Regions from separate parts of the Pseudomonas sp. SL4(2022) genome, predicted to be linked through region 1. Evidence: riboswitches for the same ligand, from Rfam matches in the RefSeq annotation. Region 1 holds a riboswitch; each other region holds the start of a gene.
What was found. Region 1 has a riboswitch for cobalamin ahead of cobO (cob(I)yrinic acid a,c-diamide adenosyltransferase). Riboswitches for the same ligand answer to the same signal wherever they lie in the genome.
Positions count from the first base shown of each region.

Region 2: it holds a riboswitch for cobalamin, as region 1 does, so the genes downstream of both, OU997_RS08490 (TonB-dependent receptor) here and cobO (cob(I)yrinic acid a,c-diamide adenosyltransferase) in region 1, are expected to answer to the same signal.
Region 3: it holds a riboswitch for cobalamin, as region 1 does, so the genes downstream of both, OU997_RS12195 (energy-coupling factor ABC transporter permease) here and cobO (cob(I)yrinic acid a,c-diamide adenosyltransferase) in region 1, are expected to answer to the same signal.
Region 4: it holds a riboswitch for cobalamin, as region 1 does, so the genes downstream of both, cobW (cobalamin biosynthesis protein CobW) here and cobO (cob(I)yrinic acid a,c-diamide adenosyltransferase) in region 1, are expected to answer to the same signal.

Region 1 is NZ_CP113060.1:4,078,109-4,085,353, reverse strand. Features, by position in the region: gene OU997_RS19310 (NAD-dependent deacylase) at 67-831, shown strand; gene OU997_RS19305 (C40 family peptidase) at 908-1,522, shown strand; gene OU997_RS19300 (C40 family peptidase) at 1,680-2,204, shown strand; gene OU997_RS19295 (O-methyltransferase) at 2,232-2,894, shown strand; gene OU997_RS19290 (hypothetical protein) at 2,901-3,221, shown strand; cobalamin riboswitch at 3,293-3,518, shown strand; gene cobO (cob(I)yrinic acid a,c-diamide adenosyltransferase) at 3,628-4,239, shown strand; gene OU997_RS19280 (cobyrinate a,c-diamide synthase) at 4,236-5,543, shown strand; gene bluB (5,6-dimethylbenzimidazole synthase) at 5,540-6,187, shown strand; gene cbiB (adenosylcobinamide-phosphate synthase CbiB) at 6,184-7,092, shown strand; gene cobD (threonine-phosphate decarboxylase CobD) at 7,085-7,245, shown strand, end outside.
Region 2 is NZ_CP113060.1:1,760,699-1,767,943, forward strand. Features, by position in the region: gene cbiE (precorrin-6y C5,15-methyltransferase (decarboxylating) subunit CbiE) at 1-59, shown strand, start outside; gene OU997_RS08480 (cobalt-precorrin-6A reductase) at 56-772, shown strand; gene OU997_RS08485 ((2Fe-2S) ferredoxin domain-containing protein) at 997-1,713, shown strand; cobalamin riboswitch at 1,776-1,981, shown strand; gene OU997_RS08490 (TonB-dependent receptor) at 2,136-4,247, shown strand; gene OU997_RS08495 (ABC transporter ATP-binding protein) at 4,247-5,017, shown strand; gene OU997_RS08500 (ABC transporter substrate-binding protein) at 5,014-5,967, shown strand; gene OU997_RS08505 (FecCD family ABC transporter permease) at 5,964-6,983, shown strand; gene OU997_RS08510 (efflux RND transporter permease subunit) at 7,040-7,245, opposite strand, start outside.
Region 3 is NZ_CP113060.1:2,583,935-2,591,179, forward strand. Features, by position in the region: gene OU997_RS12180 (hybrid sensor histidine kinase/response regulator) at 1-1,148, shown strand, start outside; gene OU997_RS12185 (TetR/AcrR family transcriptional regulator) at 1,423-2,076, shown strand; gene OU997_RS12190 (acyl-CoA dehydrogenase family protein) at 2,073-3,725, shown strand; cobalamin riboswitch at 4,110-4,314, shown strand; gene OU997_RS12195 (energy-coupling factor ABC transporter permease) at 4,369-5,049, shown strand; gene amn (AMP nucleosidase) at 5,169-6,641, shown strand; gene OU997_RS12205 (LysR substrate-binding domain-containing protein) at 6,638-7,245, opposite strand, start outside.
Region 4 is NZ_CP113060.1:1,742,630-1,749,874, forward strand. Features, by position in the region: gene glmS (glutamine--fructose-6-phosphate transaminase (isomerizing)) at 1-728, shown strand, start outside; gene OU997_RS08400 (hypothetical protein) at 743-973, shown strand; gene cobM (precorrin-4 C(11)-methyltransferase) at 981-1,736, opposite strand; gene OU997_RS08410 (cobalamin biosynthesis protein) at 1,733-2,296, opposite strand; cobalamin riboswitch at 2,263-2,459, shown strand; gene cobW (cobalamin biosynthesis protein CobW) at 2,559-3,611, shown strand; gene cobN (cobaltochelatase subunit CobN) at 3,671-7,245, shown strand, end outside.

The sequences.
Region 1 (7,245 bases):
TGAGGCGTTTCCATCCGCCATGGCGCTGTTGCAGGGGACGAAAAGAGCGCTGTCTATGCATGAGGGATCGAGATGGACGAGGTTATTGCCCGCGTTGCCCAGGCAGTCGTAGCGGCTGATCGCATCTTGCTGATTACCGGTGCCGGGCTGTCTGCCGATTCCGGTTTGCCCACCTATCGCGGCCTCGGCGGTCTGTATAACGGCCACACAGCGGAAGGTTTGCCGATTGAGGCGGCACTCTCCGGTTCGATGCTGCAGCGTGATCCTGCGTTGTGCTGGAAATACCTGGCGGAGCTGGGCAGGGCCTGCCTGGGCGCGCAAGCCAATGCAGGGCATCACGCGATTGCCGAGCTGCAGCGCAGAAAACCGCAGTGCTGGTTGTTGACCCAAAATATCGACGGCTACCACCGCGCTGCAGGTAGCCCGATGGAGCGGGTTATCGAGATTCATGGTGAGCTGGCGCCGCTGTATTGCCAGTCCTGCGGCGCTGTCGACGCCGAACTGGCGGAGCACCTTGAACGGCCGCTGCCACCCAAATGCCGGCAATGCGCCGGGGTGCTGCGTCCGCCGGTGGTGTTGTTCGAAGAAATGCTGCCTGAGCAGGCCATCACCACACTCTATGCCGAAGTGCGCAAAGGCTTTGAAGTGGTGATCAGTATCGGCACCAGTGCGAGCTTTCCGTATATCGTCGAGCCGCTGCTGCGCACCCGCCAGGCGGGCGGCTTCACCGTGGAGATCAACCCGCAGCGCACCGACTTGAGCGAGCGGGTGGACGTGCATCTACAAGGGCGGGCGTTAGATGTTTTACCGGCACTTCTGAGTCACATTTAGATCCATAGAATTTGCAAATGTATGCCATAGAGGGCATAGTCGTTTACTTGTGAAATTCATCGACACGGTCGTGCCCATGCTCAAACGCCTCGCACCCCTCGTGCCTCTCGCACTTTCCATGGTTCTGGCCGCTTGTGCCAACCACGCACCTCAATCCGTATTGAGTAGTGAGCCCGAAGTCTTCTCTTCAACAGATCTGGCCGGCTTTGATGAACAAGCCAAAGAAGCCGCTCTCGGCGATTTCACCGAAGAAAAATCCTACAAACTGCCACAGCTGGCTGACAGCATCCTGTCCCATGGTCTGTCACTAGTAGGGACGCGTTATCGCTTTGGTGGTGTCTCGGTCAGTTCCGGTTTCGACTGCAGCGGTTTTATTGGTTATTTGTTCAAAGAAGAAGCGGGCATGCAGTTGCCGCGCTCTTCGCGGGACATGATCAATATTGATGCTCCGCTGGTATCACGTGACGAGTTGAAACCGGGCGATCTGCTGTTCTTCAGTACCAGTGGGCGAAATCGCGTCAGTCATGCCGGCATCTACATGGGTGACAACCAGTTCATCCACTCCAGCAGCAGCCGCAGCGGCGGTGTGCGGGTCGACAGCCTGGAAGACCGTTATTGGAAGCGCACTTTCATCGAGGCCAAGCGTGCATTGGCCATGGCACCCGGCGATAACCTGGTGCGTCACCCCTGAGCCTGTGGACGACTGTCCAATGTGCAGTCGCTTCTCAGGTTTGCTCATCTGATGCATCTCGATAGTTTTCAATAACCTGCCAAGTAAAGCTAAAGCTTGCACTACGATGTGCAAGCCGGCAGAGTAGGGCGCATCCCGGCTCAGGATCGCCTTATCCATGACCGCTATTGCCCGTTTCAGCCTGCTGGTCGTCGTCGCGCTGCTCAGCGCCTGCTCCAGTCGTGCACCTGCTCCAATCCCGCCACCCGTTATGCAAACACCCAACAGCAACTTTAACGGCAATGCTGATGACGTGTTGTTTCGCGCCCTGGGCTTGGTCGGTACGCCATATCGCTACGGCGGCAACACTCCGGATGGTGGCTTCGACTGCAGTGGTCTGATTGGTTATGTCTACCGCGATGCCGCGGGCATCAGCTTGCCGCGCTCGACCCGTGATCTGATCAGCATGCGCGTCCCGGCTGTCGGCCGCGACCGCCTGCAAAGCGGTGATCTGGTGTTCTTTGCCACCAATGGCGGCAGCCAGGTCAGCCATGCTGGCATCTACGTCGGCGATGGCCGTTTTGTTCATGCACCTTCCAGCGGCGGCACTGTGCGCCTGGATAGCCTGAGCAATTCGTATTGGCAGCGCACTTATCTAAATGCCAAGCGCGTGTTCTCCCCGGAACTGGCGCGCAACCCCTAACAGCCTTGGTTTGCAGAGGGAGTAGGCATGACTAATCAAACACTCAATCTCGATACCGGCCTGTACCAATACCTGCTGGATGTCTCGCTGCGTGAAACACCGCTGCTCAAGCGCCTGCGTGAGGAAACCGCACAGTTCAGTACTGCTCGCTGGCAGATTGCCCCCGAGCAGGGACAGTTCATGGCCTTGCTGGTACAGCTGACTGGGGCGCGGCGGATTGTTGAGGTCGGCACCTTTACCGGCTATAGCGCCATCTGCATGGCCCAGGCCATGCCCGAGGATGGCTGGTTGATCTGCTGTGATATCCCCGGCGAGTACAACGCCACGGCCGAGCGTTACTGGCTTGAGGCCGGGCTAAGCTCGCGTATCAAGCTGCGCCTGGCTCCGGCCTTACAAACCCTCGCAGCACTGGAGGCTGAAGGTCTGGCTGGCAGTATTGACCTGCTGTTTATCGACGCCGACAAGGTCAATTACCCAACCTATCTGGAACATGCCCTGCGTCTGGTGCGCCAGGGCGGGCTGATCCTGTTCGATAACACCCTGTGGAGCGGGCGTGTGCTTGAGGAAAACCCCGAAAGCGCCGACACCCGAGCCATTCAGGCGCTCAACCTGGCGCTGCGCGATGATCCGCGCCTCGACCTCTCCCTGTTGCCGTTGGGCGACGGCCTGAGTCTTTGCCGTAAACGCTGAACCCGTATGCCTGAACCGATTCGTCTGCCCGAACAACCTGATGCCTGCGAGCTCTGCACCCGCGCTGCCACGTTGACGCGTCACCATCTGATCCCCAAGGCGCTGCACAACAAGGTTTATGTGCAGAAACGCTTCGGTAAAAGTGAGCGCATCAGCGCCACGCTTTGGGTCTGCCGCGCCTGCCACAACCAGATTCACCGGCTGTTCAGCGAAAAGGAGCTGGCGTTGACTTACAACAACCGCGACAGCTTGCTCAGCGATGAGCGTTTGCGAACCTTTGTCGAATGGCTGGCGAACAAGCCTGCGGGCTTTATGCCGAGGCACTGAGCTGCGCTGTTTGTGTACACGTGACGCAATGGGCGGCGCATTCGTTTGACGCTTAATCATGAACTCTCTAACCTTCGCGCCTTGTAGCAGGTGCCCCCAACGCATTGCGTGTGCGGGGTGAAACAGGGAAGTCGGTGCGCTGTGCGTGTGAACGCCCGCTATTCCGACGCTGCCCCCGCAACGGTAAGTGAGTCAAACGCCGCAAGAGCCACTGTGCGTGATGCATGGGAAGGTGCGGTCGTGAGCCATTCGGCTCGCTCACAAGCCCGGAGACCGGCCTGCTGCAGTCCACGGCATCGCGGAGGGCGATGGCTGGCGTGTGGTGTGCGCTGTGCGCAGGCCCGCGCTTTCCCTATCCCCGCATGCTTTTTCCAGCCAGATCGCCCTGTGGCGGTGGAGCAGTGCGATGACTGAATCGATTGAACGGGACGCCCGGCACAAGGCGCGCATGGCCCGCAAAAAAGCCCTTATCGATGAAAAGATTGCCCAGGCCCAGGATGAGTACGGCCTGCTGCTGGTGCACAGCGGCAATGGCAAGGGCAAGAGCAGCAGCGCCTTCGGCATGGTTGCTCGCGCCCTGGGCCACGGCCTCAAGGTGGGCGTGGTGCAGTTTATCAAGGGTGCAGCCAGCACTGGCGAAGAAGCCTTCTTTCGCCGTTTTCCCGATGAAGTCAGCTACCACGTGATGGGCGAAGGCTTTACCTGGGAGACCCAGGATCGCCAGCGTGATATCGACAAGGCGCGCGAAGCCTGGACGGTGGCGGCGCAGCTGCTGAATGATCCGGCCATTGGCCTGGTGGTGCTCGACGAGCTGAATATCGCCCTGAAATACGGATATCTGGAACTCGATGCGGTGCTCGCCGACATTGAAGCGCGGCCGCTGCTGCAGCATGTGGTGGTAACCGGTCGCGGCGCGTTGCCGGGGATGATCGAGGCTGCGGATACCGTGACCGAGATGAGCCTGGTCAAGCATGCGTTCAAGGCCGGGGTTAAGGCGCAAAAGGGAGTCGAATTTTGATCCGCGCCCGCTCTTGCCCCGCGTTATTGATCGCTGCACCGGCCTCCGGCCAGGGTAAGACCACAGTGACCGCTGCCTTGGCGCGTTTGCATGCACGCCAGGGCAAGCGCGTGCGGGTGTTCAAATGCGGCCCGGACTTTCTCGACCCGATGATTCTTGCCCGCGCCAGCGGTGCGCCGGTGTATCAGCTCGACCTGTGGATGGTTGGCGAGGCCGAGAGCCGTCGTCTGCTCTGGGAGGCGGCGGGTGAGGCCGACCTGATTCTGATTGAAGGGGTGATGGGCCTGTTCGATGGCACGCCTTCGGCGGCCGACCTGGCCCGGCACTTTGGTGTGCCGGTGCTGGCGGTGATCGACGGTTCGGCCATGGCGCAGACCTTCGGCGCCATGGCCCATGGCCTGGCGACCTTCCAAGCGGATCTGCCGTTTTCTGGCGTGCTCGGTAACCGGGTTGGCAGTGTGCGGCATGGCGAGATCCTGCGTGATGCGCTGCCGGCCTCGATCCGCTGGTACGGCGCATTACCACGCAGCGCCGAGGTCGGTTTACCGAGCCGCCATCTCGGCCTGGTTCAGGCGGGCGAACTGCTCGACCTGGATGCCCGTCTGGACGCCGCCGCCGATGCTTTGGCTGCCAGTGCCGATACCAGTCTGCCGCCGCCAGTCAGCTTCGCTGCACCAGAGCATGCAAGGCCCGCGCAATTGCTCAAGGATGTTCGGATTGGCGTAGCACGCGACAGCGCTTTTGCCTTTCTCTATCAGGCCAACCTCGATTTGCTGCGCGCACTGGGTGCCGAATTGCAGTTCTTTTCGCCGCTTACAGATGAGCAGTTGCCGGATGTCGACAGCCTGTATCTGCCCGGCGGTTACCCGGAGTTGCACCTGTCCACGCTTGAAGCCAACCAGCCCATGGCCGAGGCAATCCGCGCTCACCACGAGGCAGGCAAACCGATCCACGCCGAGTGCGGCGGCATGCTCTATCTACTCGACAAACTGACCGACAAACAGGGCGCCAGCGGGCAGATGCTCGGTTTGCTAAACGGCGAGGCGACCCTGCAACCACGCATGACCGCCATGGCCTTGCAACAGGCTGAGCTGCCGGAAGGGCTGCTGCGCGGCCACAGTTTTCACTACTCGGCGCTCAGCAGCGAACTACAACCACTGACCCGTGGCGAGTGCCCGAACTATAAGCGCACCAGTGAGGCGGTCTATCGTCAGGGGCGGATGACCGCCTCCTATATTCACTTCTATCTGCCGTCCGACCCGGTTGCCGCTGCCGCGCTGTTTTGTCCCGGTGCGCCGGCATGAGTGAGCAGGCCTTCAGTGCCGAAGAGCGCGCGGCGGTGTACCGCGCCATCGCTGAGCGCCGCGATATGCGCCATTTCAGCGGTGGCGAGGTGGCTCCCGAGTTGCTCGCGCGCTTGCTCGAAGCTGCGCATCAGGCGCCCAGCGTGGGCTTGATGCAGCCCTGGCGGTTTATTCGCATCACCCGTCCGGCCTTGCGCGAAGCGATCCACGGCCTGGTAGAGGAGGAACGCACGCGCACCGCCGAGGCGTTGGGCGAGCGCAGCGACGAGTTTATGCGGCTGAAAGTCGAGGGTATTCGCGACTGCGCCGAACTGTTGGTGGTGGCCCTGATGGAGGGCCGTGAGGCTCATGTGTTTGGCCGCCGCACCTTGCCGGAGATGGACCTGGCATCCCTGGCCTGCGCGATTCAGAACCTCTGGCTGGCGGCCCGTGCAGAGGGTTTGGGCATGGGCTGGGTGTCGCTGTTCGAGCCCCAGGCCCTGGCGGATCTGCTCGGCATGCCGACCGGCAGCAAGCCATTGGCGGTGCTGTGCCTGGGACCCGTGACGGAATTTTATGAGGCACCGATGCTGGTTCAGCAGGGCTGGGCCGAGCCTCGGCCGCTCAGCGAGTTGCTGTTCGAGAATCAGTGGAGCACGCCATGAGCCTGGTGCTGAGTACCTGCGCCGGGGTCGTTCTGGATGCGATTTTGGGCGAACCCAAGGGCTGGCACCCGCTGGTGGCCTTTGGTCGTATGGCCGAGCGCATCGAGCAGCGCTTCAATCCGGCGGGTGGCGGGTGGCGCAGCCATGGCGTCAGCGCCTGGTGCCTGGCGGTGTTGCCGCTGACCCTGCTGGCCTGGCTGTTGAGTGAGATCAGCGGGCTGGGGTGGGCGGTGGAAATCATTGCCTTGTACGCCGCCCTGGGCCTGAAAAGCCTGGGCGAGCATGCCATGCCAGTGGCGCAGGCGCTGCGTCTGGGGGATTTGCGCCTGGCCCGCGAGCGGGTTGGCTATATGGTCAGCCGTAATACTGCGCAGCTGGATGCCACGGGTGTGGCCCGCGCTGGCAGCGAATCGGTGCTGGAAAACGGCAGCGACGCGGTGTTCGCCGCGCTGTTCTGGTTTGTGCTGGCTGGCGCACCGGGGGTGGTGCTGTATCGCCTGAGCAATACCCTGGACGCCATGTGGGGCTATCGCAATGAACGCTTTGAACGCTTCGGCTGGGCCGCTGCAAAGATTGACGATGCACTCAATTACCTGCCTGCACGGCTGGTCGCATTGACCTATGCGTTGCTGGGTAAAACCCTGTTGGCGTTGCGTTGTTGGCGCACCCAGGCGCCGCTGTGGGACAGTCCCAATGCTGGCCCTGTGATGGCAGCGGGTGCAGGGGCACTGGGCGTCAGCCTGGGTGGTGCGGCGGAGTACCACGGCGAGCTGCATGTGCGGCCTGATTTGGGCGACGGTCCACCGCCCCGCGCACGGGATATCGAGCGGGCAGTCAATCTGGTTTACGGCGGCGTGCTGCTGTGGCTGGCACTGCTAATGCTATGGGGGCTTGCTTATGCTTGAACATGGTGGTCGCCTGCGCGCGGCCTCGCTGCGTTATGGCATTGCCCTGGCGGAGTGGCTGGATTTGTCCACCGGCATTGCGCCTTACGGCTGGCCCTTGCCCGCTATTCCGGCAATTGCCTGGACGCGCTTGCCCGAGCAGCAGGACGGCCT
Region 2 (7,245 bases), 2.1 Mb from region 1:
GCTTCGACACCTGGCGCAGCGCCTTGCCGATCACCCTGCTGGTGGTGCGCAAGCCGTGAGCCCGCGCATCCTCCTGCTTGGCGGCACCACCGAGGCCTTGCGTCTGGCGCGCCGCCTTGACCCTGAAAGCATCTACAGCCTGGCCGGGCTGGGCCGGGTGCCGGATGATTTGCCCTGTCAGGTGCGTGTTGGCGGCTTTGGCGGGGCGGAAGGATTGGCGGCGTTTATCCGCCTGCGGGGCATCGAACTGCTGCTCGACCTGACCCACCCCTATGCCGCGCAGATCAGCGGCAATGCCGCCCGCGCCGCCGAGCTGAGCGGGATTGCCTGCTGGGCGCTGCGCCGCCCCGGCTGGCAGGCCGGCGAGGGTGATGATTGGCGCGAAGTGGACGACTGGGCCGGGCTGGTTGCGGCGCTGCAAAGCTTTCAGCACCCGCTGTTTACCCTCGGTCGCGAGCCGCTGGAACACCTGCATGAGATTCCCCCGCATCAGCACTGGACCGTGCGCTGCCTGACGGCCCAGCAAGGCGTGCCGCGTGCGGAGATTATCGGCGCGCGCGGGCCGTTTGCGCTGGATGAGGAGCGTGCGTTATTTGCTCGTTTAGGCACCGATGTGCTGATCAGCAAGAACAGCGGCAGCCAGTCCACCGAGCCGAAACTGCAGGTGGCGCGGGAGTTGGGTTTGCCGGTATTGCTGCTGCGTCGGCCCGAGTTGCCAGCGGTGGATCGCGAGTTTGTCAGCCTTGAAGCGCTGGCCGAGGCGCTGTCGTAGGATGGGTTAGCGCTGCCAATCGACGGTCAGGCGGACAGCGACTGAGTCCTGCGCAGCGCGTCACCCATCGAATAGCGGCTGAGTCTGCCACGGTGGGTTTCGGCGCATCGGGCAATGCAGCTGGCTCACGACCTGTTCTATGCGCCTAACCACCCTACGGGGCGGCTGGGTTGCCCAACGGAAAACAGCGCCTGTTAGACTGCCGCCCCGCTTTGGAGGCCGCCATGACCACGCCCGTTTCCCCTTACGCCCGCATTCTGTTTGTCGGCCCCGACCTGGCCGAGGGCTCGTTTGCCGAGCTGCTGCGCCGCCGTCTGGTTGAGCTACGCGGGGAAGCGGCGCTGGCCGATATCGTCGATACCAGCGCGGGCTATGCGTCGCTTTGGCAGCGCGTGGCCGAGGCTGAGCGGCCGTTGCTGGTGATCGACCTGGAGCCGCAAAGCAGCAGCCCGCACCTCGATTGGCTGCGCAGCGAACTGTGCCAGCAGGCCAACCCTGAGCAGCTGTTTGTCGCCAGCGCCATTGGCCAGGCTGAAGGCCTGCCGGTGGAGGCTGCCTGCGCGCTGATCGAGCGTCCCGAGCTGCACCTGCCCTGTGTGGGGGTGGCCGCCGTGCCGGGGCATCACGCCTGGTCGCAGATTCCGCCGCACGCGCAGCGCCTGCTGCTGTGCAACGGCCCGCGCTGCACCCGGCGCGGTGCGCTGGACCTGTGGAAAAACCTGCGCCAACGGCTCAAGGCCGCCGGCAAACTGGAGTGCGAGGGCGGGGTGCATATCACCCGTACGCAGTGCCAGTTCCCCTGCGATCTGGGCCCGACCGCCAGTCTCTATCCGGCCGGTGAGTGGTTCCGCGTGCGCGATGAAGCCGAGCTGATCCGCCTGGTCGATGAGCGCCTGGTGGCCGGCCGCGCCGTGCCCGAGCTGCGCATTGATAAGGGCTGAGAAGACTGCTGTAGAGCCATTCGGCAACAGCTAAAAACTTGACGCGGATCGGCCTGAATGGTCATATCCGCGCCGTTTCAGGTGTCTCACGCCGCCGCGCGTGAGGTTAAACGGGAAGTCGGTGCGCCCTTTGGGCCAGTCCGACGCTGCCCCCGCAACGGTAAGCGAGCGACGTCATCACGATGCCACTGTGCAGTTTCTGCATGGGAAGGCGATGGCTTCATGACCCTCGTAAGCCCGGAGACCGGCCTGATTCTTAGGGATGTTGTGCGCTGCCCGTGATGCAGCGGCAACTCCCAACTGTTTGGCAACCCGCGGTGGGCGGGCGTTGACGCCGATCGTGGGTGCCTGTGCGCCCGTGTTTTGCTGTTGCGCGTTTCCATCGGGATTGCCGTGCCTATCCCTTTTGCGATGGAAGCATCATGGCGCGCTATCCCCTGTCTCAACTCTCTGTTTCCCTTGCCCTGTGCCTGGCCGGTACGGCTGTGGCGGGCGAGCCCCCGGTCAATTTGCCGGCCACGACCGTTCAGGCCAAGGCTGCTGCGGAGGGCGAAAGCGATCTGCATACGCCCACCAGCAGCGGTTCGCGCCTGGGCCTGAGCGCCCTGCAAACCCCGGCCAGCACCAGCAGCCTGAGCGGCGCGCAGGTGCGCGGGCGTAACAACCTCAGCGTGCAGGACGCGGTCACCCGCACCCCTGGCATCAGCAGCATCGGCAGCCCTGGCAATGGCGGCACCGCGCTGTCGGCGCGTGGCTTTACCGGGCACAGTGCGACCATGCAGCTGTATGACGGCACCCGTCAGTATGTCGGGGCCGGCACCGTGACCTTCCCGGTCGACACCTGGTCGGTGGCGCGCGTTGACGTGCTACGCGGCCCGGCCTCGGTGCTCTACGGTGAAGGCGCGACCGGCGCGGTGATCAACGTGGTGCCGAAAAAGCCGTTCAGCGGCGCCATCAGCAACCAGCTGCGCCTCGGCTACGGCAGCGACGACCGCCGCCAGGCTGCGCTGGACAGCGGCGGCTCGCTGAGCGATGCACTGAGCTACCGCCTCAACCTCAATCAGCTGGCCAGCAACGGTTGGGTCGATGACGGTGAGTCGCAGAGCCAGGCGCTGAGCGCCGCCTTGCGTTGGGATGCCAGCGATGCGCTGAGCTTTACCCTGTCTCATGATCACGGCGATCAGGACCCGCAGCGCTACCTGGGCACGCCGCTGGTCGCCGGCCAGTACCGCGAGCGCCTGCGCGAGCGTAATTACAACGTTGATAACGCCGAGGTTCGCTACAACGACCAGATCACCCGACTGGTCAGTGACTGGCGCATCAACGATGCCCTGAGCGCCAGCAACCAGCTCTACTACATCAAGACCCAGCGTTACTGGCGTAATGCCGAGTCCTATCGCTGGCAGCCGGGTGATCAGGTCAAGCGCAGCGATTTCTACGAGATCAAGCACACCCAGGAGCAGGTCGGCGACCGCCAGACCTTCACCCTGGAGCACGCCCTGTTCGGCCTGGAGAGCCGCAGCGTGGTGGGCGTGGATTACAACCGCATCCACTTCGCCCGCCAGCACGACTTTGCCAGCAGCTTCACGGACAGCGTGCCGCTCGCCGGCAGCGGTGGCGGTCAGTACCAGAGCACCGATCCGCTGGGGTATGGGCCGCGCGAACGCAACCTGGCGCGGCAGTTCTCGCTGTTCGCCGAGAACCGCACTCAGCTGACCGAACGCCTGTCGCTGGTCAGCGGTGTGCGCCGCGATCAGCTGCATATCCAGCGCGACAACCTGCTGAACGACAGCAGCGCCGACCGCAGCCTGACGGGCGACAACTGGCGTGCCGGGTTGGTCTTCGAGGTCACGCCCGAGCTGTCGCTGTACGGCCAGTACGCCACCAGCACCGAAGGCGTGAGCAACCTGCTGACGCTCAATCCGACGCAGCAGCAGTTCGACCTGAGCGAGGCCAAGCAGACCGAAATCGGCCTTAAGCAGGCGTTCTGGAATGGCCAGGGCGAATGGACGTTGGCCGCTTACCACATCGTCAAGGAGAAGCTGCTCAGCCGCGCCACCCCGACCGCGCCGACCGAACAAATCGGCCAGCAGTCTTCCGACGGCCTGGAAGCCACCCTGGAGCTGGCGCTGGGCCAGGGTTGGCAGGTCTCGGCCAACGCCGCGTGGGTGCGTGCCGAGTACGACGACTTCACGGAGGCCGGGGGTGACCGCAGCGGTAATCGGCCGACCAACGTGCCACGGCGCACCGCCAACCTGTGGCTGAGCAAGGCGCTGAGTGAGCAGGTGGATGCCGGGGTCGGCGCACGTTATGTCGATGCGCGCTACGCCGACACGGCGAACAGCGTGACGCTGCCGAGCTACACCGTGGTCGATGCCACTGTCGGCTGGCAGGTGCAGGCGGATGTGCGTCTGGGCCTGGAGTTGAACAACCTGTTCGACCGCCAGTACGCCACCAGCGGCAGCAGCGATGGCCAGCAGTGGTACCTGGGCGCACCGCGTTCGTTGTTCGTCACTGCCGATTACCGTTTCTGATGGCGCGCTTGCAGATCAGCGAGCTGGCCTGGTCGCCCAACGGTGAGCAGGCCTTGCTCGACGGCATCGAGCTGGCGGTGGGCGACGGTCAGCTGGTCGGCCTGCTCGGCCCCAATGGCAGCGGCAAGACCAGCCTGCTGCGCTGCGCCTACCGCTTTCAGCGGCCCGATCAAGGCTCGGTGGAGCTGGACGGCGAAGCGCTGTGGAGCCGCTCGCCGCGCTGGTGCGCGCAGCGGGTGGCGGTGGTGTTGCAGGAGTTTCCCCAGGACTTCGGCCTCACCGTGGCCGAAGTCGCCGCCATGGGCCGCACGCCGCACAAGGGCCTGTTCGATGGTGATGATCAGGCCGATCACGCTCTGGTCGAGCAGGCCCTGGCGCGGGTCGGTTTGACTGAGCACAAGTGCCAGGCCTTCGCTCATCTCTCCGGCGGCGAGAAGCAGCGCGTGCTACTGGCCCGCGCCCTGGTGCAGCAGCCGACGCTGCTGATCCTCGACGAGCCGACCAACCACCTTGATCCGCGTTATCAGCTGGAACTGTTGCGGCTGATCAAAACCCTCGGCCTGGCAACCCTGGCCAGCTTCCACGACCTCAATTTGGCGGCGGCCTTCTGCGACCGCCTGTATGTGCTCGACCACGGCCGCGTGGTGGCCAGCGGCACTCCAACCGAAGTGCTGACGCAAGCGCTGCTGGCCGAGGTGTATGGCGTGCAGGCGCTGGTCGACCGTCATCCCCTCGCGGGGCACCCGCGTATTACCTGGATCAATCCATGAAGCGTTTTCTGCCTTACGCCTTGTGCCTGCCGTTGCTGGGCGCGACCCTGCCCGCCCAGGCGGTTACCGTCACCAGCTGCGACCGTCAGCTGACCATCGAGCAGCCGCCGCAGCGCGCCGTCAGTCAGGACATCAACCTGACCGGCATGCTGCTGGCCCTCGGGCTGAAATCGCGGATGGTCGGCTACAGCGGCATCAGCGCCTGGAAAACCCCCAACCCCACGCTGATGGCGCAGCTGGCCGATTTGCCCGAGCTCGCGGCGCGGCACCCGTCACTGGAAAACCTGCTCAACGCCGAGGCGGATTTCTTCTTCGCCGGCTGGAACTACGGCATGCGCGTCGGCGGTGAAGTCACCCCGGCCAGCCTGGCGCGGTTCGGCATTCCGGTGTACGAGCTGAGCGAGTCCTGCGCTCATGTCATGCCACGCCGGGTAGCCAGCCTGGAGGATGTCTACACCGACCTGCACAACCTCGGCCGCATCTTTGCCGTAGAGCCGCGCGCCGAGGCGCTGGTGCTGGGCATGCAGCAACGGGTGGCGGCGGTGCGTGCCCGCCTGGCCGACAGCGGTCCGGCGCCACGGGTATTTCTCTACGACAGCGGCGAGGAAAGCCCGTTTACCGCCGGCCGTTTGGCCATGCCCCAGGCTTTGATCGAGGCGGCGGGGGGGCGCAATGTGATGGACGGGCTGGCCGCGAGCTGGGTGCGCGTCGGCTGGGAAGCGGTAATCAGCAGCGACCCCGAGGTGATTCTGATCGTCGATTACGGCGAGCGCAGCGCGGCGCAGAAGCGTGATTTCCTCCTACAGCATCCGGCCTTGCAGGGGCTGACGGCGATCCGTGAACAGCGCTTTGTGGTGCTGCCGTACCTGGCGGTGACACCGAGCCTGGAAAACGCCGCCGCCATCGAAACCCTGGCCGCGGCGCTGCACCCGCAGGCCTTTGCCCGATGATTCGCAGCCCGCACGCTTACCGTTTGTTGCTGCTGGTGCTGGCCTTGGCGCTGGGCCTGTCCTGCGCGGCGTCATTGGGCTTTGGCGCCGCGCCAGTGCCCTTGCCGCGTGTGCTGGAGATTTTGGGTCAGCGCCTGTTCGACCTGCAGCCGGCGCAGGCGGTGAGCAGCGCTCAGGACAGCATCGTCTGGCTGATCCGTGCGCCACGGGTGGTGCTCGGTGCGCTGGTGGGGGCCGGGCTGGCGCTGGTCGGCACGGCGCTGCAGGCGGTGACGCGCAACCCGCTGGCCGATCCACATCTGCTTGGGGTCAGTTCCGGTGCGGCGTTCGGTGCGGTGATTGTGGTGCTGTACCTGGGGGAATTTATCGGCCTGCTCAGCCTGCCGCTGGCGGCCTTTGTCGGCGCGCTGGTGAGCATGCTGCTGGTGCTGGCGATTGCCAGTCGCGGTGGCCGGTTGGAGAGCGACCGCCTGCTGCTGGCCGGGGTGGCGGTGTCGTTTGTGATGATGGCGGCAAGCAACCTGCTGCTGTTTCTCGGTGATCACCATGCCGCCAGTTCGGTGATCTTCTGGATGCTCGGCGGCCTTGGTCTGGCGCGCTGGGAACTGCTCTGGCTGCCGGCGTTGTGCTTGATGCTGGCCTTGCTGCTGTTGCTCGGTCTGGCGCGGGCGCTGAATGCGCTGATGGCCGGTGAACACAGCGCGGTCAGCCTGGGGCTGGAACCGCGCCGGGTGCGTTTGCTGGTGTTTGTCTGCGCTTCGCTGCTGACCGGGGTGCTGGTGTCGCTGAGCGGTGCCATCGGTTTCGTCGGGCTGATCCTGCCGCATGTCGCGCGCTTTCTGGTGGGCGCTGAGCATCGTCGCCTGCTGCCGGTCAGTGCGCTGCTTGGCGCGCTGTTTCTGGTCTGGGTGGATGTCGCCGCGCGCACCCTGCTGGCCCCGCAGGACCTGCCCATTGGCATCGCCACGGCGGCGATTGGCGGGGTGTTTTTCGTGCTTTTACTGCGTCGGCGCTGAGCCTGGGTGGACAGGCTGCGCCTTGTCCACCTTAGCCATGTCATCGCCCAAGCGTCTCAGGCGGCCGCTGTGTTCTGCACCTTGATCCCGTAGAACAGGCAATACAGCACCGGCAGCACCACCAGGGTCAGCAGGGTGGCGAAGCCCAGGCCGAACATGATCACCACGGCCATGCTCTGGAAGAAGGCATCGGCGAGCAGCGGGCTCATGCCCAGAATGGTGGTCAGGGCGGCCATGGACACCGGGCGCACGCGGCTGATGG
Region 3 (7,245 bases), 1.5 Mb from region 1:
TGGCCAACAGCAACCGCCTCAAGGATGAGTTCCTCGCCACCGTCACCCACGAGTTGCGCACGCCGATGAACGGGGTGATTGGTTCGCTGGAGTTGATGCAGATGCTGGAGATCGACGGTGAGCTGGCGCATTACCAACGCACCGCTGCGAGCTCGGCCCGCGACATGATGCGTATGGTCAATGACATCCTCGCCCTCACCGAATTGCAGGCCGGGCGTTTGTACCCACGCCGTGAGCCGTTCAGCCTGCGCGGCCTGTTTGACAGCCTGCGTGCGCAGTACGCGCCGCGCGCTGAAGAGAAGGGCCTGCGCTTTGTCCTGGAGCTGGATGACAGCTTGCCCGACACCCTTGAAGGCGACGCCAGCAAAGTGCTGCAGGCACTTAATTGTCTGCTGGATAACGCCATCAAGTTCACGCCGCACGGTGAGGTGCGGGTGCGCGTCTCGCGGCGCGGGGTGGCCAACGAGAGCCTGCCATTGCGTATCGAGGTGATCGACACCGGTGTCGGCTTCAGCGTGCCGGCCGAGGGTAAGCTCTATCAACGTTTCCAGCAGCTCGATGGCTCGATGACCCGCGAATATGGCGGTCTGGGTATCGGCCTGGCGATCTGCCGGCAGCTGGTTGATCTGCTTGGTGGCGATCTCACTCATGAGTCGCATCCGGGGCAGGGCAGCTGCTTCCGCCTGGATCTGCCGCTGGCTTTGCCGGTCCAGGTGGCTGCTCCGGCACCGCGGCCACCACGGAGTAAGGGCCTGGCGCTGCGGCAGCCGGAGCAATGTACGGTACTGATCGTCGAAGACAACGCGATCAACCAACTGGTAACTCGCGGCATGCTGCTCAAGCTCGGTTATCAGGTGCGCACTGCCGATAATGGTGCTGAGGCCCTTGAGGTGCTGCGTAACGAAACCATTGACGCGGTGCTGCTGGATTGCCAGATGCCGGTGATGGACGGTTTTGCCACCTGTCGGGCGCTGCGCAACCTGCCCGGCTGCCAGTTGCTGCCGGTGTTGGCGATTACCGCCCACAGCCACAGCGGCGACCGCGAACGCTGCCTGGCTGCTGGCATGAGCGATTACCTGGCCAAGCCGGTGAAGTTCGAGCAGTTGCGCAGCCTGCTGCATGACTGGGTGCTCTGCCGCGAGGCCTGATCTTGCGCTCTGCTGCGCGTCGGCCCTACTGCGTTAAAAGCAGGCTCGGATGCGAGCCCAGTCCGCTTGATTCGCTGCGCTTACCCTATGGGCCAGCCATTGGCTGTTACTAACGTAGCGCCTTGTAGGGCTCTAGCTCGCGAGGTCGTAAATTTATTATTGAGTTGAATGCGCCAGCAGCTGGCCAATATGCCCGCTGTTGTGCCCGGAATCGCCCTTTAGCCAAACTCTGAATCCTGATTCACTTGCGCAATAGTGAATCAGGATTCAGATCATGGCTTACCGTACCACTGCACTGCGTGTCGACCGCGATCAGGCGCTGCGCGAGCGCATCATCAACGCCGCCCTGGCGCGGGTCGCCGACGGCGGCTTTGCCGCACTGACCATGCAGGCGTTGGCTGACGATGTCGGCATTGCCACCGGTAGCCTGTACCGCCATGTGCAGAACAAGGGCGAGCTGGCGGCGGAAGTTTTTGCCGTGGCCAGTCAACGTGAGGTCGATGCCCTGGCGGCCACCGTGCGCGGGCCGGGCAGCCCGGTGCAGCGCCTGGCCGATGGGCTGGAGCGGTTTGCTGCGCGGGCTTGGGGCAGTCGCCAGTTGGCCTTCGCTTTGATTGCCGAGCCGGTGGATCCGCAGGTGGATGAACAACGCTTGTTCTACCGCGAAGCCTATGCCGATCTGTTCGTCGAATTGCTGCAGGAGGGCGTCGGTCAAGGCGTGTTCCGTGTGCAGCCAATCAACCTGGCCGCTGCCTGCCTGGTCGGCGCCATTGCCGAAGCCCTGGTCGGTCCGTTATCGCCGCCCGCCCGTGCGGCCCGCGAAGCCGGTTATCCCGCCCCCAGTCTGGCCGAAGTCAGCCAGGCCCTGATCACCTTTTGTCTACGCGCCGTGGGCGCCCCATTGCCCGAAGAGGAGCCTCAGCCATGAACGCCAGTCAACACGCCGAAACCCATGAAGTGTTCAACCAGGTGCCACCGTTGGATGGTGCCAACCTGTACCGCGTTGACCTGCCGCTGCAGGAGTGGAGCAAGCGCTTCGGCGGCGGTTGGGCCGAGCAGCGCCTGGATGTGTATGGCGCGCTGGCCGGTGGTGAGCTGATGGCCGCTGGTTTTCTCGCCAACGAGAACAAGCCGGTGTTCAAGAGTCACGACCGCTATGGTCACCGTGCGGACCTGGTGGAGTTTCACCCGGCCTATCACCAGCTGATGAGCGCCGCCATTGAACACGGCCTGCCGTCCATGCCCTGGACCGATCCGCGCGCTGGTGCCCAGGTGGCGCGCGCTGCCATGAGCTATCTGCACAGCCAGGCCGAAGCTGGCAGCGGCTGTCCGCTGACCATGACCTTCGCCAGCGTGCCGGCGCTCAAGCTGCAGGCCGATGTGGCCGAGAAGTGGTTGCCGAAAATCCTCGCCACGCAATACGACCCGCGCAACCTGCCGATCGAGCAGAAAACCGGTGCGACCATCGGCATGGCCATGACCGAGAAGCAGGGCGGCACCGATGTGCGCGCCAACACCACCCGTGCCTACCCGGTGGGTTTGGGTGGTCCCGGTCAAGCTTATGAACTGGTCGGCCACAAGTGGTTCTGCTCGGCGCCGATGTGCGATGCCTTCCTGACTTTGGCGTATACCGCCAAGGGTCTGACCTGCTTTCTGCTGCCGCGCCATCGCCCGGATGGCTCGCGCAACGAGTTCTATATCCAGCGCTTGAAAAATAAGCTGGGTAACTGGTCCAACGCCTCCAGTGAGGTGGAATTCCGCGGTGCCCTGGCCTGGATGGTCGGCGAAGAAGGCCGGGGTGTGCCGACCATTATCGAAATGGTCGCGCTGACCCGTTTCGACTGCATGATCGGCTCCAGCGCCCTGATGCGTCAGGCCCTGACCCAGGCCGCGCACCATTGTGCGCACCGCCAAGTCGGTGGCCGCGTGCTGAGCGAGCAGCCGCTGATGCAAAACGTCCTCGCCGACCTGGCCCTGGAAAGCGAAGCCGCGCTGGCGCTGACCCTGCGCATGGGCAAGGCGCTGGATAACCCGCATGACGAGCAGGAAGACAAGTTCGCCCGCCTGGTCACCGCCGTGGGCAAGTACTGGATCTGCAAGCGTGCGCCCGCCATGATCAACGAGGCTGCCGAATGCATGGGCGGCGCCGGGTATGTCGAGGACACCATCCTGCCGCGCCTGTACCGCGAAGCACCGGTCAACTCCACCTGGGAAGGTTCGGGTAACGTGCAGTGCCTGGACGTGCTGCGCGCGCTGTCTAAGGAACCGGGCGTACTCGACGCGCTGTTTGCCGAGTTGGGCAATGGCCATGGTGATGCCCGCCTCAACGCCCATATCGAAAAACTCCAGGTGGACTTCCGCGACACTGCCGACATCCAATACCGCGCCCGGCAACTGACCGAAGACGTGGCCCTGGCCCTGCAAGCCAAACTGCTGCTGGAAGCCGGCAATGCCGTGGTGAGCGATGCCTTTATCGCCAGCCGCCTGGGCGGTCAGGGTGGGCGGGTCTACGGCACTCTGCCGCGTGGGGTGAATGTCGAGGCGCTGGTGGCGCGCAGTACACCGCACCTGATCTGAGCACCGACTTGCGATCTGCTGCGTGCAGGTCCTCAGCGTTAAAAACAGACTCGGCGGCCGCGTGCGGCTAACGCGCGCCGAAGGGCGAGTGAAACGCGTAATGCTCGTGTACAAAAGTACACCCGTGTGCGAGCTCCGTCCGCTTGATTCGCTGCGCTCACCCTAAGGGCCAGCCGTTGGCTGTTACTTTGCTGCGCTGCGTTTCTTGTCTGTTTTGAGCCGCTGTTGGCTGTTGCTAACGTAACGCCTTGCAGGACTCTGGCCCACTAGATCGTAAGCCGGCTCTGAGGCGTTTGCTTTGCCGGTATGCGCGGACTGACTTCTTGAACGTTTCACCTTGAGCCCGGCCTCTGCGCCGGGCTCTGTCATTTCTCACGGCCGCCGGGTAAGGTGGCCGCCGATGGTTCCAGCTCGTGTGATGCGACTGGATGAAAAGGGAACAGGGTGAAGCGCACGTCGCCAATGCCCTGGCTGCCCCCGCAACTGTAAACGGCGAGCGACGCCCGGATGCCACTGACCGCAAGGTTGGGAAGGCGGGTGGAGTATCAAGCCGTGAGCCAGGAGACCTGCCATCGAAGCCGGGCGTTTATGCCCATTCCCTCAATCCGGATCATCGCGCGGTGGGCGCGGTACAGGAATCTCAATGCACATCGAACCAGAAGTCGTTACTGGCGCCAAAATCTTTCTTAGTTATGCCACCGCTGCAGGTGCCTTTGGCCTCTGTGCCAAGCTTGCGCTCGACAGCGTGCGCAACAATGGCGGCGCTGCCGCCCTGGCATTACGCAGCGTGCTGACCACTGCCCTGGTGTTCTGTTTCTTCGAAGTATTTCCGCACCACGCGGTCGGGGTTTCCGAGGTGCATCTGATCCTCGGTTCGACCCTGCTGCTGCTGTTCGGCGCAGGTGCCGCGGCGATGGGGCTGGCGTTCGGCCTGTTGCTGCAAGGGCTGCTGTTCGCTCAATTTGACTTGCCGCAGTACGGCATGAACGTTACGACGCTGCTGGTGCCGCTGTGGGCGATCAGCCTGCTGGCCAAGCGCATCATCGCGCCGGGTACCGCCTATGTGGACCTTTCCTACAAGCAGGCACTGGCGCTGTCGACGGCCTATCAGGGTGGCATTGTCGCCTGGGTCGGCTTCTGGGCGTTCTACGGGAATGGTTTCTCCGGCGAGAACCTGGCCGCCGTGGGCAGTTTCGGCCTGGCCTATATGAGCGTCATTCTGATCGAGCCACTGGTCGATCTGGGTGTGCTGGCTGCCGCCAAGGCGCTGTCCGCTTATAGCCGTGGGCCGCTGTTCAACGTGCGTCTGCATCAGGCTGCCTGAGGCTGACGCCAGACCCGGCGGCTGCCGCCGGGTGGGTGTCCACGGGTGATCTTGCGCTATCCCAAGCGCGGCGGATCAGGGCAAGATAGAGCCTGTCCGATCAGCCAGGAAGATGCCTTGTGAGCCTTTGTTCCGATGACTTCGTTGTCGCCACCACCGCCGAAGAGGCGGTGGACCGCCTCGCCGCGCTGCACCAGCAGGCCACCCGCGCGCTCAGTCAGGCGCTCAAGCGTTACCTGAAAGAGCGCAGCAAACCCGACTCTGCGCAGCAGTGTCAGTTCCGCTACCCCGAATTACGTCTGACCTACCTGTGTCAGGGCGAAGTGCCGACGACCGTGCGCGCCTATGCCAAGGTGCAAGTGCCGGGCACCTACAGCGTCACCGTGACCCATCCCGCGGCGTTCCGCAAATACCTGCTGGAGCAGCTGCGCCCCTTGATGAGCGACTTCACCGTGCGCGTGGAAGTCGGCATCAGCCAGCAGAACATTCCGTATCCGTACGTGGTCGAGCAGGGCGATGAGCTGGCCGGCTCCGGGGTCACCGCCGCCGAGCTGGCGCGCGTATTCCCCAGCACCGACCTGTCCGCCGCCACCGATGGCACCGCCGACGGCCTGTATGACTGGGAAAACACCGACCCGCTGCCGCTGGCGCTGTTCGATGCGGCGCGGGTGGATTTCTCCCTGCGCCGTCTGGTGCATTACACCGGCAGCGACTGGCGGCATGTGCAGCCGTGGATTTTGCTGACCAACTACCACCGTTACGTTGACCAGTTCATTCGCCATGGTCTGGATATGCTGGTGGGCGAATCGCGCTTCACGCGCATGGTGCTGCCGGGCAATGTGGTGATCGAGCGCGGCATGGCCGAAGGCGAGATGCAGGCCATCATCGAGAACGTCATCTGGCACCGTTATCAGATGCCGGCCTATCACCTGCAAACAGACGATGGCCACGGTATCACCCTGGTCAACATTGGCGTCGGCCCGTCCAACGCGAAGAACATCACCGACCATTTGGCCGTGCTGCGCCCGCATTGCTGGCTGATGATTGGCCACTGTGGTGGCCTGCGTCAGTCGCAGACCATCGGTGACTACGTGCTGGCTCACGCCTACATGCGCCGCGACGGCATCCTTGATCGCGTATTGCCGCCGCATATCCCGCTACCCGCGCTGGCCGAGGTGCAGCAGGCGTTGCAGGAAGCGGCCAAGCTGGTGACCGGTGAAGAGGGCGATGAGCTGAAGAAGCGCCTGCGTACCGGCACCGTGCTGACCTATGACGACCGCAACTGGGAGCTGCGCTGGGCCCAGGAGCGGCCGTTGATCAACCTCTCCCGTGCCGTGGCGGTGGACATGGAAAGCGGCACCATCGCCGCGCAAGGTTATCGCCTGCGGGTGCCCTACGGCACGCTGCTGTGCGTGTCGGACAAACCGCTGCACAGCGAGATCAAGCTGCCCGGTGCGGCCGGTGCCTTCTACGAGCGCGCGGTGACCCAGCACCTGCACATCGGCATCACCGCGCTGGAACTGATGCGCAGCCAGCTCAACTCGCTGCACTCACGCAAGCTGCGCAGCTTTGATGAGCCGCCGTTCCGCTAATCTGCGCTGTGGCTCAGAGCCTGCTGCAGCCAGATGCAGAAACTGCGAGTCAGTGGGTCGCTTTCGCTGTCGCGGTGCACCAGCCAGGCCCAGTTGGGGCCGCGCACCGTCTGTTCCACCAACGGTTGCAGCAGGCCGTTACGCCGTACCTGGTCAGCCAGCAACTGGCTGACCAGGGCGATGCCCAGGCCCTGGCTGGCGGCATCCAGCAGCAGGCCGGGGTCGGAGAAGTTCAGCCCGTGACTCTGCTGGCCCACGTCCATGCCACCTTGAACCGCCCAATGGCTCCAGTCCATTTCCCGTTCGCCATGCAAGGTGGTGCGTTCGCTGTGCGCCGTTGCCCATAAAGCCGGGTGGCAGGCCGGGTAGAGCCGATCTTCCAGCAGTACGCGAAAGCTGCATTCGGCTTGAGCGCTGAGGTCGTCGCGCACCGCGATGTCGATGGTTTGTGCGGCCATGTCCGGTACGTCATCGCTGGTGAACAGCCACAGGTCGATTTCCGGGTGCAGGCGATGGAATTCGCCCAGGCGCGGCACCAGCCAATGGCGAGCGAATGCAGGTGTGGTGTTGACCACCAGTTGATTGGGCTTGCGGTATTGCTCCA
Region 4 (7,245 bases), 2.1 Mb from region 1:
TGGCCAGCCTGGCGATTTGCAACGTAGGCATCAGCTCCCTGGTGCGTGAATCCGACCTGACCCTGCTGACCCAGGCCGGCCCGGAAATTGGCGTGGCTTCGACCAAGGCCTTCACCACCCAGCTGGTCGCACTGATGCTGCTGACCCTGTCCCTCGGCCAGGTGCGTGGCACCCTGGATAAGGCCCTGGAAGCTGAACTGGTCGAAGAACTGCGCCGTCTGCCAACTCGCCTGGGTGAAGCCTTGGCGATGGACAGCGTGGTGGAGAAAGTCTCCGAATTGTTCGCCGAGAAGCACCATAGCCTGTTCCTCGGCCGTGGCGCGCAGTACCCGGTGGCGATGGAAGGCGCGCTCAAACTCAAGGAAATTTCCTATATCCACGCCGAAGCCTACCCGGCTGGCGAGCTCAAGCACGGCCCGCTGGCGTTGGTGGACAGCGACATGCCGGTGGTCACCGTGGCGCCGAACAACGAGCTGCTGGAAAAGCTCAAATCCAACCTGCAGGAAGTGCGCGCCCGCGGCGGCGAGCTGGTGGTGTTTGCTGACGAGCAGGCCGGCATGAGCAATGGCGAGGGCACCCATGTGGTGAACATGCCGCATATCCACGACGCCCTGGCGCCGATCCTCTACACCATTCCGCTGCAGCTGCTGTCCTACTACGTCGCCGTGCTCAAGGGCACCGACGTCGACCAGCCGCGCAACCTGGCCAAGAGCGTAACGGTTGAGTAAGCAGGAGCCAGCCGATGCGGCGTGAAGATCTAAAGAGCAAGCAGGCTCAAGGCGTGCTCTTTGATACCCATATCATCGCCAACCCGGCCAATACCCGGGAATGGATCGTGCTGTTGAAGAAAGGCGCAGGCACCAGCTTCTTTCTGGTCGATGACCAGGAGCAGGTGGAGTCCTTCGCCGATCTCAATGGGTTGATCGAGGAACTGCGTTTACTGGGGATCAAAGCTGCGGAGATTCATCTCTAGCAGCCTGTTAATCGTCTGCCGACCTGAACAGGTGCCGATGCTCAGCGTTATAAAGCGCTGAGTCGGCAAACTGTTCGGCATGCAGCACGCGGCCGACGAGGATCAGCGCCGTGCGGCGAAAGCCCTTGGCGCGCACCTGTTCCACGATGGTGGCGAGGGTGCCGCTGACCCAATCCTGATCCGGCCAGCTGGCGCGATGCACCACGGCAATCGGGCAATCCGCGCCGTAATGCGGCAGCAGCTCAGTGACGATCTTGCTCAGGTGCACCACGCCCAGGTGGATGGCCATGGTCGCGCCGTGGCGCGCCAGGTCGCCCAGCGCCTCGCCCTCGGGCATGTTCGACTTGCTCGCGTAGCGGGTGAGAATCAGCGTCTGCGACACCTCGGGCAGGGTCAGTTCGCTTTCCAGCAGGGCAGCACAGGCGGCCGTGGCCGTCACCCCTGGGATGATCTCGAAGGCGATGCCCAGCCGGCGCAGGTGGCGGATCTGCTCACCAATCGCGCCATACAGCGACGGGTCGCCGGAATGCACGCGGGCCACATCCTGGCCTTTGTCATCGGCCTGGCGGATCAGCTCGATGATTTCATCCAGATGCAGCTCGGCGGTGTTGATCACCTGTTCGGCGCTATGGCCCTGTAGTACCGCCTCGGGCACCAGCGAACCGGCATAGAGAATCACCGGGCAGCTGCGCAGCAGGCGTTGGCCTTTGACGGTGATCAGCTCGGGGTCGCCGGGGCCGGCGCCGATAAAGTAGACGGTCATGACAGATCCTTGGGTGCACTCGACGCCAGCGCGCAGGTGGCGCTGGCGTTGCGGGTTCTTTCGCCGAGCAGACGCGCCGGTTGGCCGCTCAGGTGTTCAGCCAGGGCCAGGGCGCAGGGTTCGGCGACGGCCGGGCTGCCGGTGGCGACCAGGGTCAGCGGCGAGCCTTGCACACCCTGCTGATAGGGTTGCAGTTCTTCGGCACTAAAGCAGCTCAACTGCAAACCGAGGCGCTGAGCCAGTGCCAGCAGGCCCGGCTCGCTCTGTTTGTGCGTGATGCTGGCCAGCCCCGCCAGGTTATCCACAGTCAGGCCATGCGCCTGCAGGCTGTGCAGCAGCAGGTTGAGTAAGTCCTCCACATTGCAGCCACTGCGGCAGCCCAACCCGGCGACCACCTGAACGGCGGCAGCGGGGCGAGTATGGGCAGGGCTGGACATCATCAAGGCGACTCGGTGTGTGCGGCGGCGTAGCTCAACATGGCGGCCGGCACCGGTCAACCGCGATTGACCGGCCGCCATGGCCTGCGTAGCCTTGTCGCGTTCGAGGTTCTTCGTGGGCATGCCCATGAAGCTAAGAGGGAACAAGGTTGATGCCTTGGCTGCCCCCGCAACTGTAAACGGTCCAAAGCCCTTCGATACACCACTGCCGTATGGCGGGAAGGTGAAGGGTCGCGCAATGCGCAGACCGTGAGCCAGGAGACCTGCCTCGTCACGTTTTCGACAACCGGGCGGGGTGATCCGGTGGTGTTGGCTGACGCCCCGTGGCTGTCATGTCTGTGCCACCTCCTGCTCGTCTTTCTTTCGACGTCACGCAGGACTCGCCATGCAAACCCTCGCCAAACTCCCCGTCACCATCGTTACCGGCTTTCTCGGCGCCGGCAAAACCACCCTGCTGCGGCATATGCTCGGCCATGCCGACGGGCGGCGTATCGCGGTGATCGTCAACGAGTTTGGCGAGCTGGGCATCGACGGCGAAATCCTCAAGCAGTGCTCCATCGGTTGCAGCGAAGAAGAAGCCAACGGGCGCATCTTCGAACTGGCCAACGGCTGCCTGTGCTGCACCGTGCAGGAAGAGTTCTTCCCGGTGATGCGCGAGCTGGTGGCACGTCGCGGCGAGCTCGACCATATCCTGATTGAAACGTCGGGTTTGGCCCTGCCCAAGCCACTGGTACAGGCCTTTAACTGGCCGGAAATCCGCAACGCCTGCACGGTGGATGCGGTGATCACCGTGGTCGACAGCCCGGCCGTGGCCGCAGGCACCTTCGCCGCCTTCCCCGATCAGGTCGATGCGCAGCGCAAGCTCGACCCCAATCTGGACCACGAATCGCCGCTGCACGAGCTATTCGCCGACCAACTGGCCAGCGCCGACCTGGTGATACTCAACAAGGCCGACCTGCTCGACGCCGCCGCCCTGGCGGCGGTGCGCGCGGAAGTGGCGGAAGAGCTGCCGCCCGCAGTGAAAATCATCGAAGCCCATGGCGGTGAGCTGCCGCTGGACGTGCTGCTGGGGCTGAACTGCGAGACCGAGCTGCATATCGAGGGCCGCAAGACCCACCATGACCTGGAAGGCCATGAAGACCACGATCACGACGAGTTCGCCTCGTTCCACGTGGAACTGCCTGAAGCCGAGGAAACGCGTTTGCTGCAAGCGCTGAAGGAGGCGGTCAGCAAACACGGCATCCTGCGCATCAAGGGTTTTGCGGCGATTCCCGGCAAGCCGATGCGCCTGCTGCTGCAAGGCGTCGGCCAGCGTTTCGATAAACACTTCGACCGCGCCTGGCAGGCCAATGAGCCGCGCATCACCCGCCTGGTGGTGATTGGCCAGACCCTGGATCAGGCCGCCATCGAAGCTGAGCTGCAAGCAGCGCTGGCCTAAATAGGTGGGAGGGGCTTTAGCCGCGACTAGGCCCGACCCCACCCACAAGAAGAGCGATCATGCATCTATTGCGCACCCAACCCGGCAGCCAGCTGCCGGTCGACAGCATTGCCGACCTCGGCCAGACCCCGGCCGAGCTGGTGATTCTGTGCACCGGCGATTCGCAGTTGTCGCTGTTGGCGGAGGTGGCGCGGCAGTTGCCGGCGGATTACCCGAGCCTGCGCCTGGCCAGTCCGGCGCAGCTGAGCAATCACGCCTCGGTGGACTTCTACGTCGAGCAGGTGTTGCAGCACGCCAAGGTCATCCTGATTTCCGTGCACGGCGGCGTCAGTTACTGGCGCTACGGCATCGAGCGCTTGGTCGAACTGGCCGAGCGCGGCGCGCAGGTCATCATGGTGCCGGGTTGCGACAACCCTGATCCAGAACTGATGGCGTTGAGTAGCGTGCCGCTGGCGGAGGCCGAGCGGCTCTGGCAGTTCCTGCGCCAGGGCGGTGCGGCCAATGCCCAGCAGCTGTTCAACTGCATCGCCAGCCACTGGTTGCAGCGTGACTACCCCTGGGGCGAACCGCAGCCGCTGCCGCGCGTGGGCCTGTATCACCCGCAGCTGAGCACCCCGAGCCTGGTCGATTGGCAAGCCCATTGGCAGGTCGGTGCGCCGGTGGCGGCGCTGCTGTTCTACCGCACCCAGGTGCAGGCGGCGAATACCGGGTTTATCGATGTGTTCTGCCAGCGCTTGCAGGCCCAGGGCCTTAATCCGCTGCCGATTGCCGTGGCCAGCCTCAAGGAAGCCGCCTGCCTGGCTCAGGTCGAGGACTGGCTGGACGAAGCCGATGCCCGTCTGATTATCAACACCACCGCCTTCGCCCTGTCTAACCCGGAAGCGCCGAGCGCACGACCTTTCCGCCGTGATATTCCGGTGCTGCAAGCCATTTGCGCGCTGGATAACCATGAGCAGTGGCAAGCCAATGCTCAAGGCTTGGGTTCGCGTGACTTGGCCATGCATATCGTGTTGCCCGAGCTGGACGGCCGCCTGATCACCCAGCCGATCAGCTTCAAGGGCCTGGCCTGGCGCAGTGAGCGCAGCCAGAGCGATGTGGTTTGTTACCAGCCGCATTTACCGGGGATGGATTTTGTCGCCGAACTGGCGCGCAACTGGGTCGCCCTGGCGCACAAACACAACGCCGACAAGCGCATCGCCCTGGTGCTGGCCAACTACCCGACCCGCGATGGGCGCATCGGCAATGGTGTTGGCCTGGATACCCCGGCGGCGGCGCTGAATATCCTCAAGGCGCTGCAACAGCAGGGCTACCCGGTTGCAGGGTTGCCCGACAGCGGTACCGCGCTGATCCACCAGTTGCTCGGCGGTGTGACCAATGAGTTGGACAGCCTCGACGCGCGGCCCTGCGCCCAGAGCCTCGCGCTGGATGAGTACCTGGCGTTCTTCCACAGTCTGCCGCAAGCCAACCAGCAGGCGGTGCGCGAGCGTTGGGGCGAGCCGCAGCAGGACCCGATGTTCCGCAGCGGGCGGCTGATGATCGCCGGCCTGCGTTTCGGCCTGACCTTTGTCGGCATCCAACCGGCCCGTGGTTATCAGCTGGATGCGGCGGCGGTATATCACGACCCCGATCTGGTGCCGCCCCATGGCTATCTGGCGTTCTACTGCTGGCTGCGAAAGGCCTTTGCCGCCGATGCAGTGATCCACGTCGGCAAGCACGGCAATCTGGAATGGCTGCCGGGCAAGAGCGTCGGGCTGTCTGAGGAGTGCTGGCCGAGCGCGATTCTCGGCCCGCTGCCGAATATCTACCCGTTTATCGTCAACGATCCGGGCGAGGGCGCCCAGGCCAAGCGCCGTACTCAGGCGGTGATCATCGATCACCTGATGCCGCCGCTGACTCGCGCGGAAAGCTACGGCCCGCTGCGCGATCTGGAGCGCCTGGCCGACGAGTACTACGAAGCCAGCCAACTCGACCTGCGTCGCGCCGCCGAATTGCGCGGCGAGATTCTGCTCAAGGTGCGCGAGGCCAGCCTCGACCGCGAGCTGGGCCTGCAACTCAATGAAGACCCCAACAGCTGGCTGCCGCAGCTCGACGCCTACCTGTGCGATTTAAAGGAATCGCAGATCCGCGATGGCCTGCATGTGTTTGGCGAATCACCGGCCGGTACCCTGCGCCGCGACACCTTGCTGGCCCTGCTGCGCATTCCCCGTGGCGACGGCCAGGGCGCCAACGCCAGCCTGCTGCGCGCCCTGGCCCGCGATCTGGAGCTGGGTTTCGATCCTCTCGACTGCGACATGGCTGCACCTTGGCTGGGGCCGCGCCCGGCGATGTTGCAGGGCCTGAGCGATGACAGCTGGCGCAGCGCCGGAGATGCCCGTGAACGCTTGGAGCTGCTGGCCTTGCAGTTGATTAGCGCGGCGGATTTTGAACCCGTTGGTGCGGAAAGCACCCAGGTGTTGCAACGCCTGCGTGAACAGATCGCACCGCTGCTGGATGCCTGCGGTCCGGCCGAAATGCACGGCCTGTTATCGGCGCTAAACGGGCGCTTTGTCCCCGCCGGGCCGAGTGGCGCGCCGAGTCGCGGCCGCCTGGATGTGCTGCCCACCGGGCGCAATTTCTACAGCGTCGATGTGCGCAACCTGCCGACGCCGACCGCCTGGCGTATCGGCGTGCAGGCGGCGGACCGGCTGCTGGAGCGGCATCTGCAGGACCACGGCGACCACCTGCGTCAGCTCGGTCTGTCGATGTGGGGCACGGCGACCATGCGCACTGGCGGCGACGATATGGCCCAGGCTCTGGCGCTGATGGGCGTGCGCCCGGTGTGGCAGGCCGGCAGCCAGCGCGTTGAGCGTTTCGAGGTGCTGCCGCTGGCGCAACTCGGCCGCCCACGGGTGGACGTGACCCTGCGCGTGTCCGGCTTCTTCCGCGATGCCTTTAGCAACCTGATTCGTCTGTTCGATGACGCGGTGCAGGCGGTGGTGGATCTCGATGAGCCGGAAGACATGAACCCGCTGTCGGCGCGGGTCTGGCGCGAATCCCTGACCCTGCAGGACAGCGGCCTGGATGAGGCCGAGGCGCGCCAGCAAGCCGGCTGGCGAGTGTTCGGCTCCAAACCGGGGGCCTATGGTGCGGGCGTGCAGAACGCCATCGAAGAGCGCCTGTGGCAAACCCGCGAGGACCTGGCCGAGGTCTACCTGAACTGGGGCGGCTACGCCTACGGCACCCATAGCGAAGGCACCCCGGCGCGCGCGCAGTTCGCCGAGCGCCTGGAACAGATGCAGGCGGTGCTGCACAACCAGGACAACCGCGAGCACGACATCCTCGATTCCAACGACTACTACCAGTTCCAGGGCGGCATGCTCGCGGCGGTGGAAACCCTGCGCGGCGCTAAGGTGGCCAGCTATCACGGCGACAACAGCCAGCCGGATACGCCGCGCATCCGCACCCTGAAGGAAGAACTCAACCGCGTGGTGCGCGCCCGTGCGGCCAACCCCAAGTGGATCGACGGCATGAAGCGCCACGGCTACAAGGGCGCGTTCGAGCTGGCGGCGACCATCGACTATTTGTTCGCCTTCGACGCCACCAGCGAGCTGGTCGACGACCACCAGTACGCACTGCTCACCGATGCCTATTTGCT